Regions from separate parts of the Phyllobacterium sp. T2-21 genome, predicted to be linked through region 1. Evidence: predicted binding sites of a transcription regulator. Region 1 holds the regulator's gene; each other region holds the start of a gene.
The links. Region 1 encodes LexA, which represses DNA repair genes until DNA is damaged. Its sites were predicted from a motif close to TGTTCNNNNTGTGTTCNG; they were not measured.
Positions count from the first base shown of each region.

Region 2: the regulator LexA is predicted to act here: its motif matches at 2,087-2,104, upstream of parE (DNA topoisomerase IV subunit B).
Region 3: the regulator LexA is predicted to act here: its motif matches at 5,991-6,008, upstream of recA (recombinase RecA).

Region 1 is NZ_AP027912.1:2,294,578-2,301,522, forward strand. Features, by position in the region: gene ACZ5FP_RS11495 (ComEC/Rec2 family competence protein) at 1-2,130, shown strand, start outside; gene lexA (transcriptional repressor LexA) at 2,124-2,843, opposite strand; gene ACZ5FP_RS11505 (GNAT family N-acetyltransferase) at 3,032-3,874, shown strand; gene ACZ5FP_RS11510 (substrate-binding domain-containing protein) at 3,879-4,907, opposite strand; gene ACZ5FP_RS11515 (ABC transporter substrate-binding protein) at 5,328-6,590, shown strand; gene ACZ5FP_RS11520 (carbohydrate ABC transporter permease) at 6,706-6,945, shown strand, end outside.
Region 2 is NZ_AP027912.1:2,181,962-2,188,906, reverse strand. Features, by position in the region: gene ACZ5FP_RS11030 (ATP-binding protein) at 1-411, opposite strand, end outside; gene ACZ5FP_RS11025 (DMT family transporter) at 558-1,484, opposite strand; gene ACZ5FP_RS11020 (helix-turn-helix domain-containing protein) at 1,669-2,049, shown strand; gene parE (DNA topoisomerase IV subunit B) at 2,181-4,286, shown strand; gene ACZ5FP_RS11010 (hypothetical protein) at 4,308-4,436, opposite strand; gene ACZ5FP_RS11005 (hypothetical protein) at 4,664-5,080, opposite strand; gene ACZ5FP_RS11000 (hypothetical protein) at 5,219-5,569, opposite strand; gene lpdA (dihydrolipoyl dehydrogenase) at 6,038-6,945, opposite strand, start outside.
Region 3 is NZ_AP027912.1:2,895,672-2,902,616, forward strand. Features, by position in the region: gene ACZ5FP_RS14585 (NADP-dependent isocitrate dehydrogenase) at 1-713, shown strand, start outside; gene ACZ5FP_RS14590 (hypothetical protein) at 1,047-1,601, opposite strand; gene alaS (alanine--tRNA ligase) at 1,768-4,425, opposite strand; gene recA (recombinase RecA) at 4,774-5,868, opposite strand; gene ACZ5FP_RS14605 (carbohydrate kinase family protein) at 6,187-6,945, shown strand, end outside.

The DNA of each region.
Region 1 (6,945 bases):
TTGACCGCGCTTGCCGGGTTCAAACTCCTGGCACGCGAGCGGCATCTGACCGGGATGTGCCTTTCCGCCGCCCTGCTGGTTGTCATGGGCATGCTCTGCGCCAAACTGGAAACGCTGCGGCTGGATACGCCAATGCTTGGCTCCGCCGTCACCACGCGGCTGACCGGCCGCGTCGTCGCGATCAACCGCGCCGACCGGGGCGGCTGGCGCGTGACGGTGGATGTCGTGGCGACAGAGCGCCCGCAGCTGCATTATGCCCCGGCAAGGCTGGTTGTATCGGCCAGAGCCTTGCCACCTGAAGCCGCCATAGGCAACGGGTTGCGCGGTCTGGTGCATCTGCGCCCGCCATCCGGTCCCGTGCGATCCGGCAATTACGACTTTGCCTTCCACAATTACTACAGGGGCATCGGCGGCAGCGGCTTCTTTCTCGGCAGGCCCGAAGCAGCCTCTCTGCCGGAACCGGCTGATTTGACAACCAGAACGCTGTTTGCCGTCGCTGCGATGCGCCAGGCGCTCACCGATCGTATCCTCGGTCATATACCTGGAGAAGCCGGTGCCATCGCCGCATCGCTGATCACCGGCCAGCGCGATGGCATCAGCGAGGCCACCAACAACGCCATGCGGCTGAGCGGCCTGTCGCATATCCTCTCCATTTCGGGATTGCACATGGCGCTCGTGGCCGGGATCGTCATCGGCTCGCTGCGCGCATGCATGGCCTTTTTTCCGGACTTTGCCGCGCGCTATCCCATCAAGAAATTTTCGGCATGCGCAGCGCTGCTGGCATCGGCCTTCTATCTGCTGCTTTCGGGGATCGACGTGGCGGCCCAGCGCAGCTTTGTCATGCTGGCAGTCATGCTTGTCGCCATGACCGTGGACCGGGCGGCGCTGTCGCTGCGCAATGTTGCCCTGGCCGCCTTGGTAACCATTGCCATCGCGCCGCACGAGGTGATGGGGCCAAGCTTCCAGATGTCCTATTCCGCCACTGCCGCACTGATTGCCCTTTACGGCTGGTGGTCGCCGCGCAAGGCCGGCCGGAATGGCAGGCGTCCGCGCCGCAGCAATCTGTTGGCGCAGCTGCCCGGCAAGATCGGCGATCACATCGTTGACGTCGCGCTGACATCCCTGGTCGCCGGTTCGGCCAGTGCGATCTTTGCCGCCTATCATTTCAACAATACCGCACCGCTCGGACTGATCGGCAACGCATTTGCCTTGCCCGTGGTCTCGGTTCTGGTCATGCCCTTCGCCGTATTGGCGCTGTTGCTGATGCCGTTCGATCTGGATTTCCTGCCGTTCGCCGTCATGGAACGCGGCATCGAGATGGTGGTGTTCATCGCCCATCACGTTGCCGCACTCTCGCCCTCGGGCAATCTTGGTCCGATGCCGCAGCCGAGCCTGATCCTGATGAGTGCGGCACTTGTGATCCTGCTTCTCACGACGTCGTGGTTGCGTCTGTGCAGCCTGCCGCTGTTTGCTGCGGCCGTCCTGATCATGGCACGCACAGCGCCGCCGGATATCGTCCTGTCCGAGGATGGCCGGCTGGCCGGTGTGCGCAATGGCGCGGCATTGATGATCAATCGCCCGCAGGGCGGCGCCTTCACGTTGAACAACTGGCGGCAGGGCTTTGGGCTGGAACAGATCGTCAAACCGGCGCGGATCGGCAAAAAGGCAGCGGAGGGTGCCTTCGAATGCGCCGGAAAGCTCTGTCTGGCGCGAGAACCGGGCGGTCTCGTCATTGCCTATACGGATGATCCCGCGCAAAGGAACGCCGCCTGCAGCGAGGGGAATATTGTCGTGCTGGGCTTTGCCGGTGTGGAAACCGGTTGCCCCGTTCCCGGTCCGATGGTGATCACGCGCCGTGATCTCGCCTTGAACGGTGCTGCCGAAATCCGGTTCGGTTCCGGCGGGCAAGGGCAGGGTGACCTGACGAATCTATCGAAAGCCGGAGAAGCGCTGGAGCAAAGAGTGCAGTCGGCCCGCCTGACCTGGGCGATCGGTCCGCCGGACCGACCCTGGAACAAGTACCGCATCCACTCCAATGCGGCGCGCAACCGGCCGGAGCGTTCACACAAGGCCCACGCGACCGAAGGCGTCCCGGACAATGCTGAACGGGACGCGGCGGCCGGTCAATAACGGCGGATCAGGCCGACGAGCTTGCCCTGCACCCGCACGCGGTCCGGTCCGAAAATCCGCGTTTCGTAGGCAGGGTTGGCGGCTTCCAGGGCAATCGAGGCACCCTTGCGGCGAAACCGCTTGAGGGTGGCCTCCTCGTCATCGACCAGCGCCACGATGATTTCGCCGGGGCTCGCGGTGTCGCCGCGCTTGATGACAACGGTATCGCCGTCGAAAATGCCCGCTTCGATCATCGAGTCGCCCTTGACCTCAAGCGCATAATGTTCGCCGCTGCCGATCATGTCTGGCGGAAGGCTCAGCATGTGGGTTTGGTTTTGGATCGCAGAAATCGGCACACCGGCGGCAATCCGGCCCATGACCGGAATGCTGACATTGGCAGGCATATCCATGTCGTTGGAGGCGCGCGGCTGCGGCTTCGGCGGTGCAACATTGCGTCCGAGACTGCCCTCGATGACGCTCGGCTCGAACTTTCTCTGGCTGTTGAGGCCGGGTGCGATGGAGTCGGGCAGGCGCAGGACTTCCAGCGCGCGCGCCCTGTTCGCAAGCCGGCGAATGAAGCCGCGCTCTTCCAGCGCAGTGATCAGCCGGTGAATGCCGGATTTGGAGGCCAGATCCAGCGCATCCTTCATTTCGTCGAAGGATGGCGGAATGCCCGTCTCCTTCAGACGCTCATGAATGAAGAGAAGAAGTTCATGTTGTTTACGCGTGAGCATTGGCGATCCTTTAGCAGGGAATCGGAAAAACAAAACCAGAACAAACACTATCTGTTCCAGCATTGTTCTACAAGTGCTTAATATTCCGTTGCGGCAATGCTGGAAGCTTGGTTACGAAGCTTGTGGGGGCAGAAATGCGCCCGTTCAGGGTACTGTTCCGCCGGTTTCCAACTGGATATCACAATATCATGACAGCTTTCATCCGAATCGCCGAGCGCCGGGATCTTGGCAGCATCATCGACTGGGCGGCCGCCGAGGGCTGGAACCCCGGGTTGGACGATGCGGATGCATTCTGGGCCGCGGACCCCAAGGGCTATCACGTGCTTGAGGTGAATGGTGAGCTGACGGCAGCGGTCTCGCTGGTCCGCTATGCGCGAGACTACGGCTTTCTCGGTTTCTACATGGTGCGTCCGCAATCGCGCGGTCTGGGTTTCGGCTGGTCGCTCTGGCAGGACGTGCTGAGCGGATTTGCCGGACAGACCGTCGGCCTTGATGGTGTCGTTGCCCAGCAGGAAAACTATCGGAAGTCGGGGTTTGTCTATGCCCATGCGAATTACCGCTATGGCGGCGCACCCGGCTGCAGGGCACCCGTCAGCGGCGATATCGTCGCCATCGATACGCAATGGATTGGCGCCGTCGCCGCCTATGACCGTCAATTCAATCCCGAACCACGGGAATCGTTTATCCGTGCCTGGCTTGGCCCGTCCGGCTCCCGCCACGGCCTGGCCTGCATTGCCGACGGAAAAATCGCGGGGTATGGCGTCGTGCGCGCATGCCGCGAGGGTTGCAAAATCGGTCCCTTGTTTGCCGAAACCGAAGAGATCGCCGACCGGCTGTTTCAATCGCTCGCAGCAAAAGCCGGGGATGCACAGGTCTTTCTGGATATTCCCGGGACCAATGGGGCCGCGCGGCGCCTTTGCGACCGCTATGGTCTCGCGCCGGTGTTCGAAACCGCACGCATGTATCGCGGACCGGCGCCCGAATTGCCGCTCGACCGGATTTTTGGCATCACAACCTTCGAATTGGGCTAGGCACTCACCGGCGCGGGGCGACGGGCGGACCGCTCGATTGGCGCAGGATGAGTTCGACCGGCCATATCTCATGGATGTTCTCGACCGGCTCGCCGTCGAGGACGCGCACCAGCAGTTCGGCGATACGCGATCCGGCGGAGCGGATCGACGACCGGGTGGTGGTCATGGCGGGGACCATGTTGCTGGCATTGAGATAGGGGAACACGTCGTCATGGGCGATCACCGAAACTTCCTTGCCGAGTTCATAGCCCCTTGAACGGATGGCGCGGAAAATGCCGAGCGCCGTCATCATCGAGCCGGCGAGAATGGCGGTCGGATGCGGCGTATAGGACAAGAGCCGCTGCGCCTCATGGAAACCGGTTTCATCGGAAAAACGCTCATGCACGATGAAGCGCGGATCAACGGCAATGCCGCGCTCCAGCAATGCTTCGCGATAACCCATTTCCCGGTGTTCGGAAAACGTGTGGCCCTTCAGCCCGTCAATCATCGCGATATGCCGGTGGCCGAGATCGATCAGGTGCGATGCCGCCTGCCGGAAGGCGCCGGCATTGTCGATGTCGAGCCAGGCATGCGGGGCGGCGATATTGGTTCGCCCGTGCAGCACAAAGGGAAATTTCGCTTCCGTCAGCATGGCGACCCGCTCGTCCATCAGGGTGGGGCCGGTGACGATGATGCCGTCCACGCGCTTGCTGGAAATCAGCCGCCGGTAGGCCGCAAGCTCGTCATTGTTGATGCTCGGGCTCATCAGCAGGTCCATTTCATGCTGCGACAGCTGCTCGGCCAGACCGGAAAAGAACTCGCTCGTGTGCGGACCGAAACGTTCGCTGCGGTCGCGCGGCATCAGGATGCCGATGGCGCCGATGCGGCCGATGGCAAGGCGCCGGGCATTGGCATTCGCGCTGTAACCGAATTTGAGGGCTGCCTGGCTGACGCGTTCGCGCGTCGCCTTGTTGACTTCAGGATAGCCGTTCAGGGCGCGACTGACGGTCGTTTGCGAGAGGCCCAGTTGTTCAGCCAGTTCCTTGAGTTTCATGGCAAGCAATCCAGTACGGTCTGTTCAGGCAATGCAGATATGACTCCAAATAATAAACATAACCAGAGGCTAAATTCAAAGCGCTTTGGTAAATTGCTCGCGATATTGTGATCCGTGGTCGGCTCCGTGCTGTTTCAACGGGGCGGCAGCCCGGAATTCGTGTTCTCAGCAATACCGTATAATGCACTGTAACATATATATAATAATCCATTTCTCCATGTGGTTGACCTTGATGTCTGGCTTGTGTCTCCAATTTGCGGCTTGACAGGTGAAAGAGCCTTTGCCATTTTTCATTCAAAGCGCTTTGAATTTTGATGTTTCAAATGATTTCCAAAGCGCTTCAGGAGGAGTTTTTGAAGAGGGGCCAAGCATCGCTGCGATGTGCGGCAGCCGATTCTGTCAGATTTTTGGGAGGAAATCATGAAAGCCAAATCATTCATTGCGACCCTTTTGACCACGACCTTGCTGGCTTCGGGGGCTTTTGCCGCCAATCTGGCGATCGTATCCGGCGACACCGGCAATGGACGCGAGTTCCTGCGCAAGCAGCTTGACCAGTTCGAGAAGGAAACCGGCAACAAGGTGTCCATCGTTGCCATGCCAGCCAACAGTTCCGACAATTTCGGTCAGTACCGCCTGTGGCTCGCCGCCGGCAATACCGATATCGACGTCTACCGCACCGACGTGATCTGGGCGCCGCAGCTGGCCGACCAGTTCCTCGACCTGAAGGAAGCCGCAAAGGACGTTATCGATCAGCACATACCGTCGATCATCGAAAGCCAGACCGTCGGCGGCAAGCTGGTCGCCTTGCCGATGTTCACCGACGCCCCGGCGCTCTACTACCGCAAGGACCTGCTGGAAAAGTACAAGAAGCCGGTGCCAAAAACCTGGGACGAGATGGCGGCAACCGCCAAGGAAATCCAGGATGGCGAGCGGGCGGGCGGCAACAAGAGCATTTATGGCTTTGTCTTCCAGGCCAATGCCTATGAGGGCCTGACCTGCAACGCGCTCGAATGGGTAAAATCCTCGGGCGGTGGGCAGATTGTCGAGGCGGACGGCACGATTTCGATCAATAATCCGGAAGCCGCAGCGGCCATCGACCGCGCCAAGGGCTGGGTCGATACCATCTCGCCCAAGGGCGTGCTCGCCTACACGGAGGAAGAGGCACGCGGTGTCTGGCAGACCGGCAATTCCGTTTTCATGCGCAACTGGCCCTATGCCTATGCGCTGGCCGGGGCCGATGGCAGCGCCATCAAGGGCAAGTTCGACGTGGCACCCCTGCCGAGCGGCAAGGAGGGCCAGAACTCCGCTGCAACGCTTGGCGGCTGGAACCTGGCGGTTTCAAAATACTCGAAGGCGCCAGAAGAGGCGATCAAGCTGGCGCTGTTCCTCGGCTCTCCCGCACAGCAGAAGGCGCGGGCGATTTCCCAGGCCAGCATGCCGACCATCAAGGCGCTCTACGACGACAAGGATATCGCCGCCGCGCAGCCGCTGATTCCAAACTGGAAGCCGGTGTTTGAAAATTCCGTTCCGCGCCCCTCGGCGCCGACGAAGGTGAAATACAATGAAGTGTCCAACATGTTCTGGAGCGCGGTCCACGATACATTATCGGGCAATGGCACCGCTGCCGAAAACCTTGAGCTTCTGGAAGCAAAGCTGACCGAACTCAAGGGAAACAGCTGGTAGACCCCTGCCAGCAAAAGGGCACGGTGCGGATGGCGTTCACAACCTCCCGAACCCGTTCGCACCGTTTGCCTGACGCTTTCGCTTCATCCGGAACCACACGGGCAGGAATACGAGCATGACGCCTTCCACCGCACGTTCAGAGCTTTTGCGGCAGCGCGCCCGCTCGGCGCAGCTGTTTCTCATTCCGATGATCATCGCGCTGGCCATTGTTGCCGGCTGGCCCTTGCTTCGGACAATCTATTTCTCGTTCACTGATGCCTCGCTGACCAATATGAGTGCGGCCAAATGGGTGGGATTCAAGAACTATCTGTCGTGGATCCAGCTGAAAAGCGGCCGCACGATCTTCTCAGGACTT
Region 2 (6,945 bases), 110 kb from region 1:
ATAGCCGATTTCACCGGCGATCTTTTCCGCATGCGCCGCATCGGTGATGATGTCGAGAAAGCCCGGAACCGTGTTCACCTTGGCGGCATTGGCGAATTTCTTCGATTCGATCTTGTCGCCCATGGCGATGATCGCCCTGGGCTTCGGCCCGATGAAGACGATGCCCTGCTTCTCCAGTTCCTCGCAGAAAGAGGCGCGCTCGGACAGGAAGCCGTAGCCGGGATGAACGGCCTCAGCGCCCGTCGCCTTGCACGCGGCAATGATCTTGTCGGCGACGAGATAGCTCTCGGAGGCCGCCGCCGGACCGATATGCACCGCCTCGTCGGCCATGTCGACATGAACCGCATCGCGATCCGCGTCGGAATAGACCGCCACCGTGGCGATACCCATTTTCCTTGCCGACTTGATCACGCGGCAGGCAATTTCCCCACGGTTGGCAATCAGGATTTTCTTGAACACTTTTATGGACCTCCCGCACAAAATGCGCCTCTGGTTCTATTGCCAATGGCTGATTTGCTCAACTGCTATTGTCAGTGCTTGCATGGAAAGCAGACCGGTTAATTGAAAGCGGGCTCCGGCGTTTTCTGCTTTTTCCCCTCGCGCCAGACCACATAGGCACCCGAGGCAATGATGATGGCGATGCCCAGCCATTTCGACGCGGTCGGAAACTCCTGGAATACGAACAGGCCGATGATGACGGCCATGACGATTTCCAGATACTGGAACGGCGCCAGCAGCGACGCCGGCGCAAGGCGCGAAGCCTGCACCACGAGGAGATGCCCGCCCGTGGCGATCGCGCCGATGGCAAACAAAAGGAACCAGGACATGCCGGTTGCGGGCGTGCCCAGCGTCATGTCGCTGACGCCGAAGGCTGCACCGAGGAACAGCGCGACGATCACCGTCACCGTACCGCCGATGCCGGCATAGAGCTGCATGACCAGCGGCGTGTCGTGCACGCCCAGGCGGCGGTTGAGAACGAGATAGACCGCAAACAGCGCCGCCGTACCCAGCGGCAGCAGCGAAACCCAGCCGAACAGCTCCCAGCTCGGCTGGATGACGATCAGTGTCCCGATGAACCCGACCGCAACCGCAATGCGCCGGCGCCAGCCGACGGTTTCCTTCAGCACCACGGCCGAGAGCAGCGTCAGCATCAGCGGCTCGACGAAAAACACCGCCATGGCGTCGGCAAGCGGCATGTATTTGACGGCGGCAAAGAAGCACAGACTGCCGATGCCCATCAGAAAACCGCGCAGCAGGTTGCCCCAGAGGTTGTGCGGCTTGAGCGAGCGCATGCCGGTCAGCGCCACGATGATCAGCATGGTCAGGATCGTCTGGACAACGAAGCGTGACAACGTCACCGTGGCCGGCGGCAGGCTGTCCACCGTCGACAGCCATTTGGCGATGGCATCCATCATCGGCAGGATAAACATCGCACCGGCCATCGTTCCGACGCCCCTCATTTGCGGCGAGGTTGTGTTTTCCATGGTGCGGCCTTTCCGGGACAAATGGCTCAGGTGGGGCCCCAGCCATATCGGCTCTGCGGAAAAATGCAATCATCCGCATAATGCAAAATGGAAGCAGAATGCCGCCGGATTTGACTTTTCTGCTTCCAAATGGTGCAAAAGCTTTCGTCTACACTTTAAAAACAAGAAAAAGATGGAGAAAGCCATGAATTTCATCTCCAACATCATCACCGCCATGCCCGACACGGACACGCTGGGCGGCCGCCTTTCCCGCGCGCGCGATGCCAAGTCGATGACGGTGGCGCAGCTCGCGGTGCGTGTCGGCGTCAAGCCGGAAACCATCGCCGCCTGGGAATCCGACCGGTCGGAGCCCGGTGTCCACCGCCTGTTCATGCTGGCCGGATCGCTCGGGGTCACGCAGACCTGGCTCATCCACGGGGTCGGACAATCGCCCGACGAGAGCGACACGGCGGACGAAAACCGCCTGCTGAAAAGCCAGATCGCCAATCTCAAGGCTCTGCACCAGGAGCTGGGCGAGCGGATCGAAGAGCTCGAAAAAGCCGTCTCGCGCCTCAAAGCCGCTTGAAACTTGGGTTTTAACCGCATAGTTCTGTGGTGAACCCCGGAACAGATCACGAACGCCCATCGCGTTTCCCGGCGAAGCATGTCAAGATTGCCGGTGATTCGCAGCCCCTGTAGCATTGGCCAAAATACGATATGGATGACAATAACGACCTCTTTTCAGCGGTAGTCAAAACAGCCCGGGAACGCCAGGCAGCGGTGGACCAGACCAGGGTCGAACCCGCCGCGACACCGGTGGCCCCGCCTGTGAAAATCGCGCCGGTTGCGGCCGCGAAGGCCCCGGCACGGGCCGCCCCCGACAGCAGCGGCGGCTACAATGCGGCGCAGATCCAGGTTCTCGATGGTCTCGAACCCGTCCGCCGCCGTCCGGGCATGTATATCGGCGGCACCGACGAGCGGGCGATGCACCATCTCTTTGCCGAAGTCATCGACAACTCGATGGACGAGGCGGTTGCCGGGCACGCCAACTTCATCGATATCGAACTGGACGAGAACGGCTATCTCTCGGTCACCGACAATGGCCGCGGCATCCCCGTCGATCCGCATCCCGATCCCAAGCAGCTCGGCAAATCCGCGCTTGAAGTCATCATGACCACCCTGCATGCGGGCGGCAAATTCGATTCCGACGTCTACGAAACATCGGGCGGTCTGCACGGCGTCGGCATATCGGTGGTGAACGCCCTGTCCGATCATGTGGAAGTGGAAGTGGCCCGCAACCGGCGCCTCTACCGCCAGCGCTTCTCGCGCGGCCATCCGCTCGGACCGATCGAGGATGTCGGCGAGGTGCACAACCGTCGCGGCACGCGCGTGACCTTCCATCCGGACCCGGAGATTTTCGGCCAGGGCGCCAAGTTCGATCCGGCCCGGCTTTTCAAGATGGCCCGGTCAAAGGCCTATCTCTTCGGCGGCGTTGAAATCCGCTGGAACTGCGCGCCATCCCTGCTCGACCCGAAGGACCCGACACCTGACAAGGCGGTGTTTCACTTCCCCGGCGGGTTGAAGGATTATCTGGCGGCCTCGCTCGGCAAGGATTTTCAGGTCACGCGCGACATGTTCGCGGGCAGGACGGAAAAGTCCGGCGGGCACGGCGCGCTGGAATGGGCGGTTGCCTGGTATGGCGGCGACGGCTTTGTCCATTCCTACTGCAACACGATTCCCACAGGCGAAGGCGGCACGCATGAGGCGGGTCTGCGCATCGCCCTCACCCGTGGCCTGAAGGCCTATGCGGAACTGACCGGCAACAAGCGCGCGTCGATCATCACCACCGATGACGTGATGATCTCGTCGGCGGCCATGCTGTCGGTGTTCATCCGCGAACCGGAATTCGTCGGCCAGACCAAGGACAAGCTTGCCACGGTCGAAGCGCAGCGCATTGTCGAAAATGCCATCCGCGATCCATTCGATCATTGGCTTGCCGCCTCGCCGCAGGAAGCATCGAAGCTGCTGGACTGGGTGGTGGAGCGTGCGGACGAGCGCGTCAAGCGCCGCCAGGAAAAGGAAGTCAACCGCAAGTCGGCGGTGCGCAAGCTGCGCCTGCCGGGCAAGCTGGCCGACTGTACCCAGACGGGTGCGCTCGGCGCCGAACTCTTCATCGTCGAGGGTGATTCCGCCGGCGGCTCGGCCAAGCAGGCGCGGGACCGCGCCACGCAGGCGGTGCTGCCGCTGCGCGGCAAGATCCTCAACGTCGTCAGCGCCGGGCGGGAAAAGATGACGGCCAACCAGCAGATCGGCGACCTGATCCAGGCGCTCGGCTGCGGCACGCGGTCAAAATACCGCGACGAGGATTTGCGCTACGACCGCATTATCATCATGACCGATGCCGACGTCGACGGTGCGCACATCGCCTCGCTGCTCATCACCTTCTTCTATCAGGAAATGCCGGAACTCATTCGCAACGGCCACCTGTTCCTCGGCGTGCCGCCGCTCTACCGCATCGCCCAGGGTGGCAAGGTTGCCTATGCCCGCGATGACGCGCACAAGGATGAACTGATGCGCACGCTGTTCACCGGCAAGGGCAAGATCGAGATCGGACGCTTCAAGGGCCTCGGCGAAATGCGCGCCGACCAGCTCAAGGAAACGACGATGGACCGCAAGAAGCGCACGCTTTTGCGGGTGCAGATCGACGAGGAGTGGATCGAGGAAACAAAACTCGCGGTCGATGATCTGATGGGCACGAAACCGGAAGCCCGCTTCCGCTTCATCCAGGACCGCGCCGCGTTCGTGGAAGAGCTGGACATCTGATATTCAGCGATGAAACCTGTTTCAGATGGCGGTGCTTTGCATCGCCATTTTGTTTTGGGGCAAGCGCTCAATGGCTTTCCCCCCCTCTGTCCTGCCGGACATCTCCTCCACAAGGGGGGAGATCGCATCGGCATCAATCATCTCGGTCAACTTTCCCCCTTGAAGATCAACTGAAACAGCTGTGACAGCTGATCTCCCCCCTTGTGGGGGAGATGGGCGGCAGCCCAGAGGGGGGGTGAAAAGTATTTGGGCTGAAACTTATCCACCACATCCCAAGCCGAGATATTCTCATCCCTGTCCTTTCCGGCGGGAATGCTTCCTCACCCCTCAAAATCAGAAAAAGGAAGCGCAGCAGTAGACGGAGCGGCGTCACGCACTCATTTGTGCCTTGTGCGAATACGATCAAGCATGTCAGCAATAGCTTGATGCGGCTTTGATTTTATTATGGAATGAACACCATCAATGCAATCTATCGTATAATTATGATATTCATCATAGGCATCATAACCCAAATATCCCAATATAGATGTGTCATCCAAAAAACAGACACCGAATATTTTCCTGCCGCCATCGAATAGAGAATATTTCACATTGCACGATTCATGCACGACTGGCATGCGCACCAAATGAACCCCTTGTGATTTTATGGATTGATCATCGTTAAGCCACGCATAATGCGTATAGGTTTGGACATGGTGAACATCGTTGATATTCAGGATGTCTTTTTCTCCATAATTTGACAGAAGATCCCTTTCGGCATCCCCTGTCAAATGTATGTTTTTGACTATTTCCATTTCACTTAAAAGCCAATTTTGAAAGCCTTACGAAAGATTCACCCAAGACAAATTGTCATCATCGACATGTCATAAGATAGCGCACTTTCGTCAAAATGCGTCGTGGCTTTTCTTTCTGCGAATATTCACCAACAAGCCCTAAGTTTTTGGAGCTGGCGTCGTGGGAGGACAGTCTATCCCCCGAGTGGTGGTTATTGAATAAGTTCCAATCGGTGTTTTATATACGCAGATCTTATCTCTTCTATAGGTAAAACTCTCTTGAAGGGTTCCTGAAAAAGCAATTCTTGCGCCGTCCAGGGCTGACTTTGCGCTGCCCGTTGGTCCGCCTATCCCCCAATGATCTTTTGAATCGTAGGTTCCTGATCGGCCGGGCGCGCCGCCCCATACGAGATCGAGTTCGGCCTCAGCCAATTCACGCATGTCATCTCCTTTCGCAAAAGTTCGCAACAGGATGGGTGTCGCGTTCAAAAGATGACTGAATTTATCCATTTTAAAAATTCGCAGTCCTCCCTAGGAAGAGCGAACCGCGCATGATGGTTCTGCCAACCGCTTCGTTCGAAAAAAATCACGCCAACTTATCCACCACGTCCCAAGCCGAGATATTCTCATCCCTGTCCTTTCCGGCGGGAATGCTTCCGGAAACCTTCGAAAGTCGGGAAAGGACCGGCACTTCATCCCGCAGGCAAAACCTGCGGGACGAGGAGGTTGCGCTGAGGCTGTGCGCGTTTCCGATGAGGAAACAAGGCAGAACAGGCAAGACCTGAAATCGCCGGGGCGGGTGGTCCCAGGATCGCAAGCATAACATACCACATACCCCAAGACCCGCGTTCCAGGGACCGCCCGTCTTTCCTCTTTTGCAATGGCCAGATGCGATCGCGGGCGTGGCAAGGCAATGCCGCGCCCGGCGCATATGCAAAGGGCGCCGTTTCCGGCGCCCCTGATACGAAGACAAATTGTCTAGATGTGCAGCGCGTGGCCCAGCGCCTTGAGCGCGGCTTCCTGAAACCCCTCGCCCTGCGTCGGATGCGCATGGATGGTTCCGGCGATGTCTTCCAGCCGCGCGCCCATTTCCATGGCCAGCGCAAATGAAGCCGACAATTCGGAGACACCATGGCCGACGGCCTGGATGCCGAGGATGAGATGATTGCTGGCGGCGGCCACCACCCGGACAAAACCATCCTCGCCTTCCTTGGTCATGGCGCGGCCATTGGCGGCAAACGGAAACATCCCGATCTTGACCTCATGTCCGGCCTGCTTGGCCTCATCCGGCGACAGGCCCACCGTGACGATTTCCGGATCGGTGAAGCAGACGGCGGCAATGGCCCGCTTGTCCCAGCTGCGGTTTTCGCCTGCAACGATTTCCGCCACCATCTCGCCCTGCGCCATGGCGCGGTGCGCCAGCATGGGCTCGCCGGTGACATCGCCGATGGCATAGACGCCGCGCATGGAGGTGCGGCACTTGTCGTCAATGCGGACAAAGCGGCCATCCATATCGATGTCGATCTCTTCAAGACCCCAGCCTGAGGTGACAGGCTTGCGCCCGACCGTCACCAGGATCTTGTCGGCGGCAATGCGCTCGTCCTTGCCGTCGGCGGTTTCGATCAACAGCGCATCGCCCTTGCTGCTGACCCCCTTGGCTTTGGCGCCGGTCAGGACGGTGATGCCGAGCGTGTTCAGGTGCTTGACCACCGGGCGCGTCAGCTCCGCATCATATTGCGGCAGAACTTTTGACTGGGCTTCGACAACCGTGACCTTGGAGCCAAGCTTGGCATAGGCCGTGCCGAGCTCGAGCCCGATATAGCCGCCGCCGACCACGACGAGCTTTTCCGGGACGTCCGGCAGCGAAAGCGCTTCGGTCGAGGAAA
Region 3 (6,945 bases), 600 kb from region 1:
TCTATGATGCGCCAAGCGCCGGCGTTGCCATGGCCATGTACAATCTGGATGATTCCATCCGCGACTTTGCCCGCGCCTCGCTCAACTATGCCTATAACCGCGGCGTCCCCTGCTATCTCTCGACCAAGAACACCATCCTCAAAGCCTATGACGGCCGCTTCAAGGACATTTTCCAGGATGTCTTCGATGCCGAGTTCAAGGACAAGTTCGCCGAGAAGAAGATCACCTATGAGCATCGCCTGATCGATGACATGGTTGCCTCGGCGCTGAAATGGTCCGGCGGCTATGTCTGGGCCTGCAAGAACTATGACGGCGACGTGCAGTCCGACATCGTGGCACAGGGCTTTGGCTCGCTCGGCCTGATGACCTCCGTGCTGATGACGCCGGATGGCCAGACGGTGGAAGCGGAAGCCGCCCACGGCACCGTGACACGCCACTACCGCCAGCACCAGAAGGGCGAGGAAACCTCGACCAACTCCATCGCCTCGATCTTCGCCTGGACGCGTGGCCTTGCCCACCGCGCCAAGCTCGACGGCAACACCGAACTCGACCGCTTTGCCAACACGCTGGAAAAAGTCTGCGTCGATACGGTTGAATCCGGTTACATGACCAAGGATCTGGCGCTGCTGATCGGTCCGGACCAGCCCTGGCTGTCCACCACGGGTTTCCTCGACAAGATCGACGAGAACCTGCGCAAGGCCATGGCTGCCTGATCTGGGGCTGCCTGATCAGGCATCGCCATCAAACAACACAAGCCCCGGTTCGCCGGGGCTTTTCTTTGATCGCCTGGCCTTCCGGCCGGTTCGTTCCTCTCCCCAGCTTTCCCGGCAGGTCCCTCTCCCTGCGGTTTGCCGATCCGGCAGCGCTTGTCACGGGCCCTCCGGTTGGCCGGACTCCTCATCCGATCATCCGGTTATCCCGCAATTTCTTTCGCCGATATCCTGATCAACCGATCTCCTTATCTCCCCGTCCCTCGCCGCCCATCCGCAGAAATCGCCTTCTGTTTACTGCCCCAAGCGATACCGCAAGCCGAGGTTTACGGGGCACTAGTCGTCGTCAATATTCGCGTCCTCTTCGGCAGGCGCCTGCGCTTTTGCCGGTGGCGCCCTGTTTGCGGCCGCGGGCGGCAGCTTCATGCTCGATTTGAGATCCAACACCCGGCGGAAGGCATGGGCCGGAATCCTGCCGACAATTTTCCCGGCCTTGCCCGCCAGTTCGAAGTCGAGCCCCTTCGTGGCGGCGGCCACAAAATCGGCCTCATCCATGGCCACCACGCCGGTTTCCTCGCGTGTGGGCAGGCAAGGCCGAAAGAAACAGGCCGCCCGTCTGCTCACTCCCTTTTCGAACCGCATCTGCCGGCCATAGCTCCAGGCCTGGGAGAGGTGACTTTTGCCCTGGCCGGTATAAAGCGTCTTGAATCCATATCCCACCGTTGTCGAATAGTAGGGCTGCGCGTTCAGCGACATGAACAGATCCAGATAGGCCAGGACATCCGGCCCGAAGGCCGTATCGCTGCGCATATGAACATCCTTGACGACCGTCGAGGTCTGGCAGGAAACAAGCAGCACCGCGGCGAGCAGAAGAGCCAGTATTGTCTTCACGTCAGTTCTCGAAATGAATGGCTAAAAACAGTTTTTGAAAATGCGAAACAAAATTGCGATGCAGCAAAAATACCGGAAAATCAATCTTTTGCCCACCCAGCAATTAGTATGAGCGGGTGGCATTTCCGGCCGCATCACGCTGCGGCCGGAAAGACAATGCTTGGTGTCAGCCGGCGAGCGCGTCGCGCACGGCAGCCACGGCAGCCTCGGCCTTGGAGCCATCGGGACCGCCGGCCTGCGCCATATCGGGGCGGCCGCCGCCGCCGGCACCGCCGAGCGCGGCGGACGCGATCTTGACCAGGTCGACGGCGCTGAACGTGCCGACGAGATCGTCGGTGACGCCGACGACCGCGCTGGCCTTGCCGTCTTCCGACACGCCAATGAACGTCACGATGCCGGAGCCGACGGTCTTCTTGGCATCGTCGGCCAGCGGCTTCAGGTCACGCGGATTGACGCCGGTGACCACCTTGCCGATGAAGCCGACACCATTGACCGTTTCGGACTGCGCGGCGCCATTGCCGGAGCCGCCAAGCGCCAATTGCTTGCGCGCCTCGGTGAGTTCGCGTTCCAGTTTGCGGCGCTCATCCAGCAGCGCCGTCACGCGCGCCAGCGCGTCGGCGGGCGTGGACTTCAACGCACCGGCAATCGCCTTGACCCGGTCGTCCTGTTCTTCGAGGTAGCGGCGCGCGGCTTCGCCGGTCAGCGCCTCCATGCGGCGCACGCCCGCCGCCACGGCGCTTTCCGAGACAATGCGGATCAGGCCGATATCGCCGGTGGCGCGCACATGCGTGCCGCCGCACAATTCCGTCGAATAGCTCTTGCCCGATTTCTCGCCATGCAGCGCCGTTCCCATGGAAACCACGCGCACTTCATCGCCATACTTCTCGCCGAACAGCGCCATGGCGCCTTCCGCGATGGCATCGTCAACCGCCATCAGGCGGGTGCTGACCGGTGCGTTCTGCAGGACGATTTCATTGGCGAGGTCCTCGATGACGGCCAGTTCCTTGTCCGAAATCGGCTTCGGATGGGAAAAATCGAAACGCAGCCGGTCCGGCGCAACGAGCGAGCCCTTCTGCGCGACATGGGTGCCAAGGGTTTCGCGCAGCGCCTCATGCAGCAGGTGCGTCGCCGAATGGTTGGAGCGGATACGCGTGCGGCGCCCGCTGTCGACCGTCAGCTCCACCGGTACATCCAGCTTTACCGTGCCCTTGAGCACCTTGCCCAGATGCACGAACACGCCGTCATTCTTCTTCTGCGTGTCGGTGACAACAACGGTGAAGCCGTCACCGGAAATGATGCCGGTATCGCCCTGCTGGCCGCCGGACTCGGCATAGAACGGCGTCTGGTTGACCACGAGGGCAATGGCCTCGCCTTCCCCGGCGCTGTCCACCTGCGCACCGTCCTGCACCAGCGCGGTGATGACGCCTTCGGCCTTTTCCGTCTCGTAGCCGAGAAATTCGGTGGCGCCGACCTTGTCGCGCACCGCAAACCAGACCGTTTCTGTCGCTGCATCGCCGGAACCGGACCAATGGGCGCGGGCTTCCGCCTTCTGCCGCTCCATGGCCGCCGCAAAAGCATCGGTATCGACAGCGATACCGCGCTGGCGCAGCGCATCCTGGGTGAGATCCAGCGGGAAACCGAAGGTGTCATAGAGCTTGAACGCGGTTTCGCCATCGAGACGATCGCCTTCGCCAAGACCTTCCGTGGCATCGCTCAGCAGGCCGAGGCCGCGGTCCAGCGTCTTGCGGAACCGGGTTTCCTCGAGCTTCAGCGTTTCGGAAATCAGCGATTCAGCGCGGATCAGTTCCGGATAGGCCTGGCCCATCTCGCGGATCAGTGCCGGCAGCAGGCGCCACATCAGAGGCTCCTTGGCACCCAGCAGCTGCGCATGGCGCATGGCGCGGCGCATGATGCGGCGCAGCACGTAGCCGCGGCCTTCATTCGACGGCAGCACGCCATCGGCAATGAGGAAGCTCGACGAACGCAGGTGATCGGCGATCACCCGGTGGCTGGCGCGGAATTTTCCTTCCGCCTTGACGCCGGTCGCATCTTCCGACGCGCGGATAAGCGCCCGGAACAGGTCGATATCGTAATTGTCATGTTCGCCCTGCAGCACCGCCGCCAGGCGCTCCAGCCCCATGCCTGTATCGATCGACGGACGCGGCAACTCGATGCGCTCCTCCTTGGTGATCTGCTCGAACTGCATGAAGACGAGGTTCCAGATCTCGATGAAGCGGTCGCCATCCTCGTTGGCGCTGCCGGGAGGGCCGCCCCAGATGTCTTCGCCATGGTCGTAGAAAATCTCCGAGCATGGGCCGCATGGGCCGGTATCGCCCATCGCCCAGAAATTGTCGCTGGTGGCGATGCGGATGATGCGGTCATCGGACAGACCGGCAATCTTCTTCCAGAATCCGGCAGCCGCATCGTCCGTGTGATAGACGGTGACGAGCAGCTTGTTCCTGTCGAGACCATATTCCTTGGTGATCAGATTCCAGGCCAGGCTGATCGCCTCTTCCTTGAAGTAATCGCCGAAGGAGAAATTGCCGAGCATTTCAAAGAAGGTGTGATGGCGGGCGGTATAGCCGACATTGTCCAGGTCATTGTGCTTGCCGCCGGCGCGCACGCATTTCTGCGATGTCGTGGCCCGGCTGTAGGGCCGCTGCTCCAGACCGGTGAAAACATTCTTGAACTGCACCATGCCGGCATTTGTGAACATCAGCGTCGGGTCGTTGCGCGGCACAAGCGGGCTCGACGCCACGATCTCATGGCCGTTCTTCTTGAAATAGTTCAGAAATGTCGACCGGATTTCGTTGACGCCACTCATGTGCATTGCCTTCTGACTTGTCTCTAACCAAAGCGAAATAGCCCCTTTCTGCAACAAAGGGCGGAACGCAACGCTTGTAGCGATGCGACCGCGGCCTGTCCAGAAAATCCCTGTGATAATAGGCTCCGCTTATGAACAGCACAGTCTTCGAATGCGTGCACTCTCCCTCATGCTGAGCTTGTCGAAGCACGCAGAGCGGTTGTGCGTGCTTCGACAAGCTCAGCATGAGGGAAGTTAGCCCCAATATGAAAGACGGTCTTACAGCGTGAGAGCATTTTAAAAGAAAAACCCGCATCCGGCGGCCGGATACGGGTTTGAATTGCAGACCGGAACGGTCGTCCTGGGAGATCAGCCTTCTGCGGCCTCGGGTCCGTCATTGTCCTCGACATCGTCCGGGCCCTTGTCCAGCATCTGCTCGGCAATCAGACCGGCATTCTGGCGCAGGACCAGCTCAATCTCATTGGCGACTTCGGGATTGTCCTTGAGGAAGAGTTTTGCGTTGTCGCGGCCCTGCCCCAGACGCTGGGAATTGTAGGAGAACCACGAACCCGACTTTTCAACGATACCAGCCTTGACGCCGAGATCGACCAGTTCGCCGGTCTTGGATACGCCTTCGCCATACATGATGTCGAATTCGACCTGCTTGAAGGGGGGCGCAAGCTTGTTCTTGACCACCTTGACGCGGGTCTGGTTGCCGACCACCTCGTCACGTTCCTTCAGCGCACCGATGCGGCGGATATCGAGACGCACCGAAGCATAGAATTTCAGCGCATTGCCGCCCGTCGTGGTTTCAGGCGAACCGAACATCACGCCGATCTTCATGCGGATCTGGTTGATGAAGATAACCATGCAATTGGAGCGGGAAATGGATGCGGTCAGCTTGCGCAGTGCCTGGCTCATCAAGCGGGCCTGCAGGCCGGGGAGAGAATCGCCCATCTCGCCTTCGATTTCCGCACGCGGGGTCAAAGCGGCAACGGAATCGACCACCAGAACATCGATCGCACCGGAACGCACCAGCGTGTCGGTGATCTCCAGCGCCTGCTCGCCCGTATCGGGCTGCGAGATCAGAAGATTCTCCAGATCCACGCCCAGCTTGCGGGCATAGACCGGGTCCAGCGCATGTTCCGCATCGACAAAGGCGCAGATACCGCCCTTCTTCTGGGCTTCCGCAATCGTATGCAGCGCCAAGGTTGTCTTACCCGAGCTTTCCGGCCCGTAAATCTCGACAATGCGGCCTTTCGGCAGACCGCCAACGCCAAGGGCTATATCCAGGGAAAGCGACCCGGTCGAAACCGTCTCGATTTCCACAACCTGCTCATTGCGTCCAAGCCGCATGATCGAACCCTTACCAAAGGCTCTCTCGATCTGTGACAATGCCGCATCCAGCGCTTTCGTTTTATCCACCGAATTACCCTCAACTAACCGCAAAGAATTTTGAGCCATGTTACACCACCCCTGTGCTATCCATGAAGCCCGGATGCTCCGGCCTTTGAAGATATTTGTATCTGTTTTGTTCTCATTTGGCAATATGCACAAGCCATTGAAAAACAATGATAACACAAAAATGTTCTTAAAATGTTCCGAAAGTTGGCTGCCTGCGCTTGTCCACATGTTCCTCATGTTCGGGCCGCATGAACGGGAAAACCGCGCCCGGCAAATTCGAATCGTTGCGGCGATTGCGTCAGGGCAGCAGGCCATCTAGAGAAGGAAAGGACCAAGTGTCTTGCAACCGATAATTTTGTTCAGCAAAAGCCACCAACCATGACTCAGGATTACACACCGCTGCTGTTTGCTGTCGGCGGCGCCCATATGGACCGGCGCGGCCAGAGCAGCGTTCCCTTCATTCCCGGCGCGTCCAACCCCGGCATCATGCGCGAAGAGCCCGGCGGCGGCGTGTTCAATGCATTGCGCCTTGCCGTGCGGCGCGGTGTACGGGCAGAAATGCTGTCGGTGCGCGGCGGCGACCGGGTTGGCGATGTCATCAGCGCCGCCTTTGAGGCCGCCGGAATCAAGGACAGTTCCGCCGTGTTCATCGACCGGGCAACCCCGAGCTATACGGCGATCCTCGATGAACAGGGCGATGTGGTTGCGGCCATTGCCGACATGGCGCTGTATGAACTCGCCCTGCCCCGGCAGCTCAGGCGGCGCAAGGTGCGCGATTCCATCGATGCCGCCGATGCGGTTTTCGGCGATGCCAATCTGCCGTCGGAAGCGCTGCAGAAACTGGCCGAGCTTGCCGGCGGCAAACCGCTCTATGCGCTGGCGATTTCCCCGGCCAAGGCAGTGCGGTTGCGGCCGGTTCTCGGCGATCTCGCTTGCCTGTTCCTCAACCGGCGTGAAGCCTTTGCGCTGACGGGACTGGGCGCCGATGCCAGCCTGCCCGATCTGCACCGCGCCCTGACGGCAGAGGGTCTGCACACTGCCGTTGTCAGCAATGGCGGGCAGGCTGCGCTGGTCTATTCCAGCGGCGGTGCATTCTCCCTGCTTCCGCCCGCGCTGACCGGTATCGCCGATGTGACC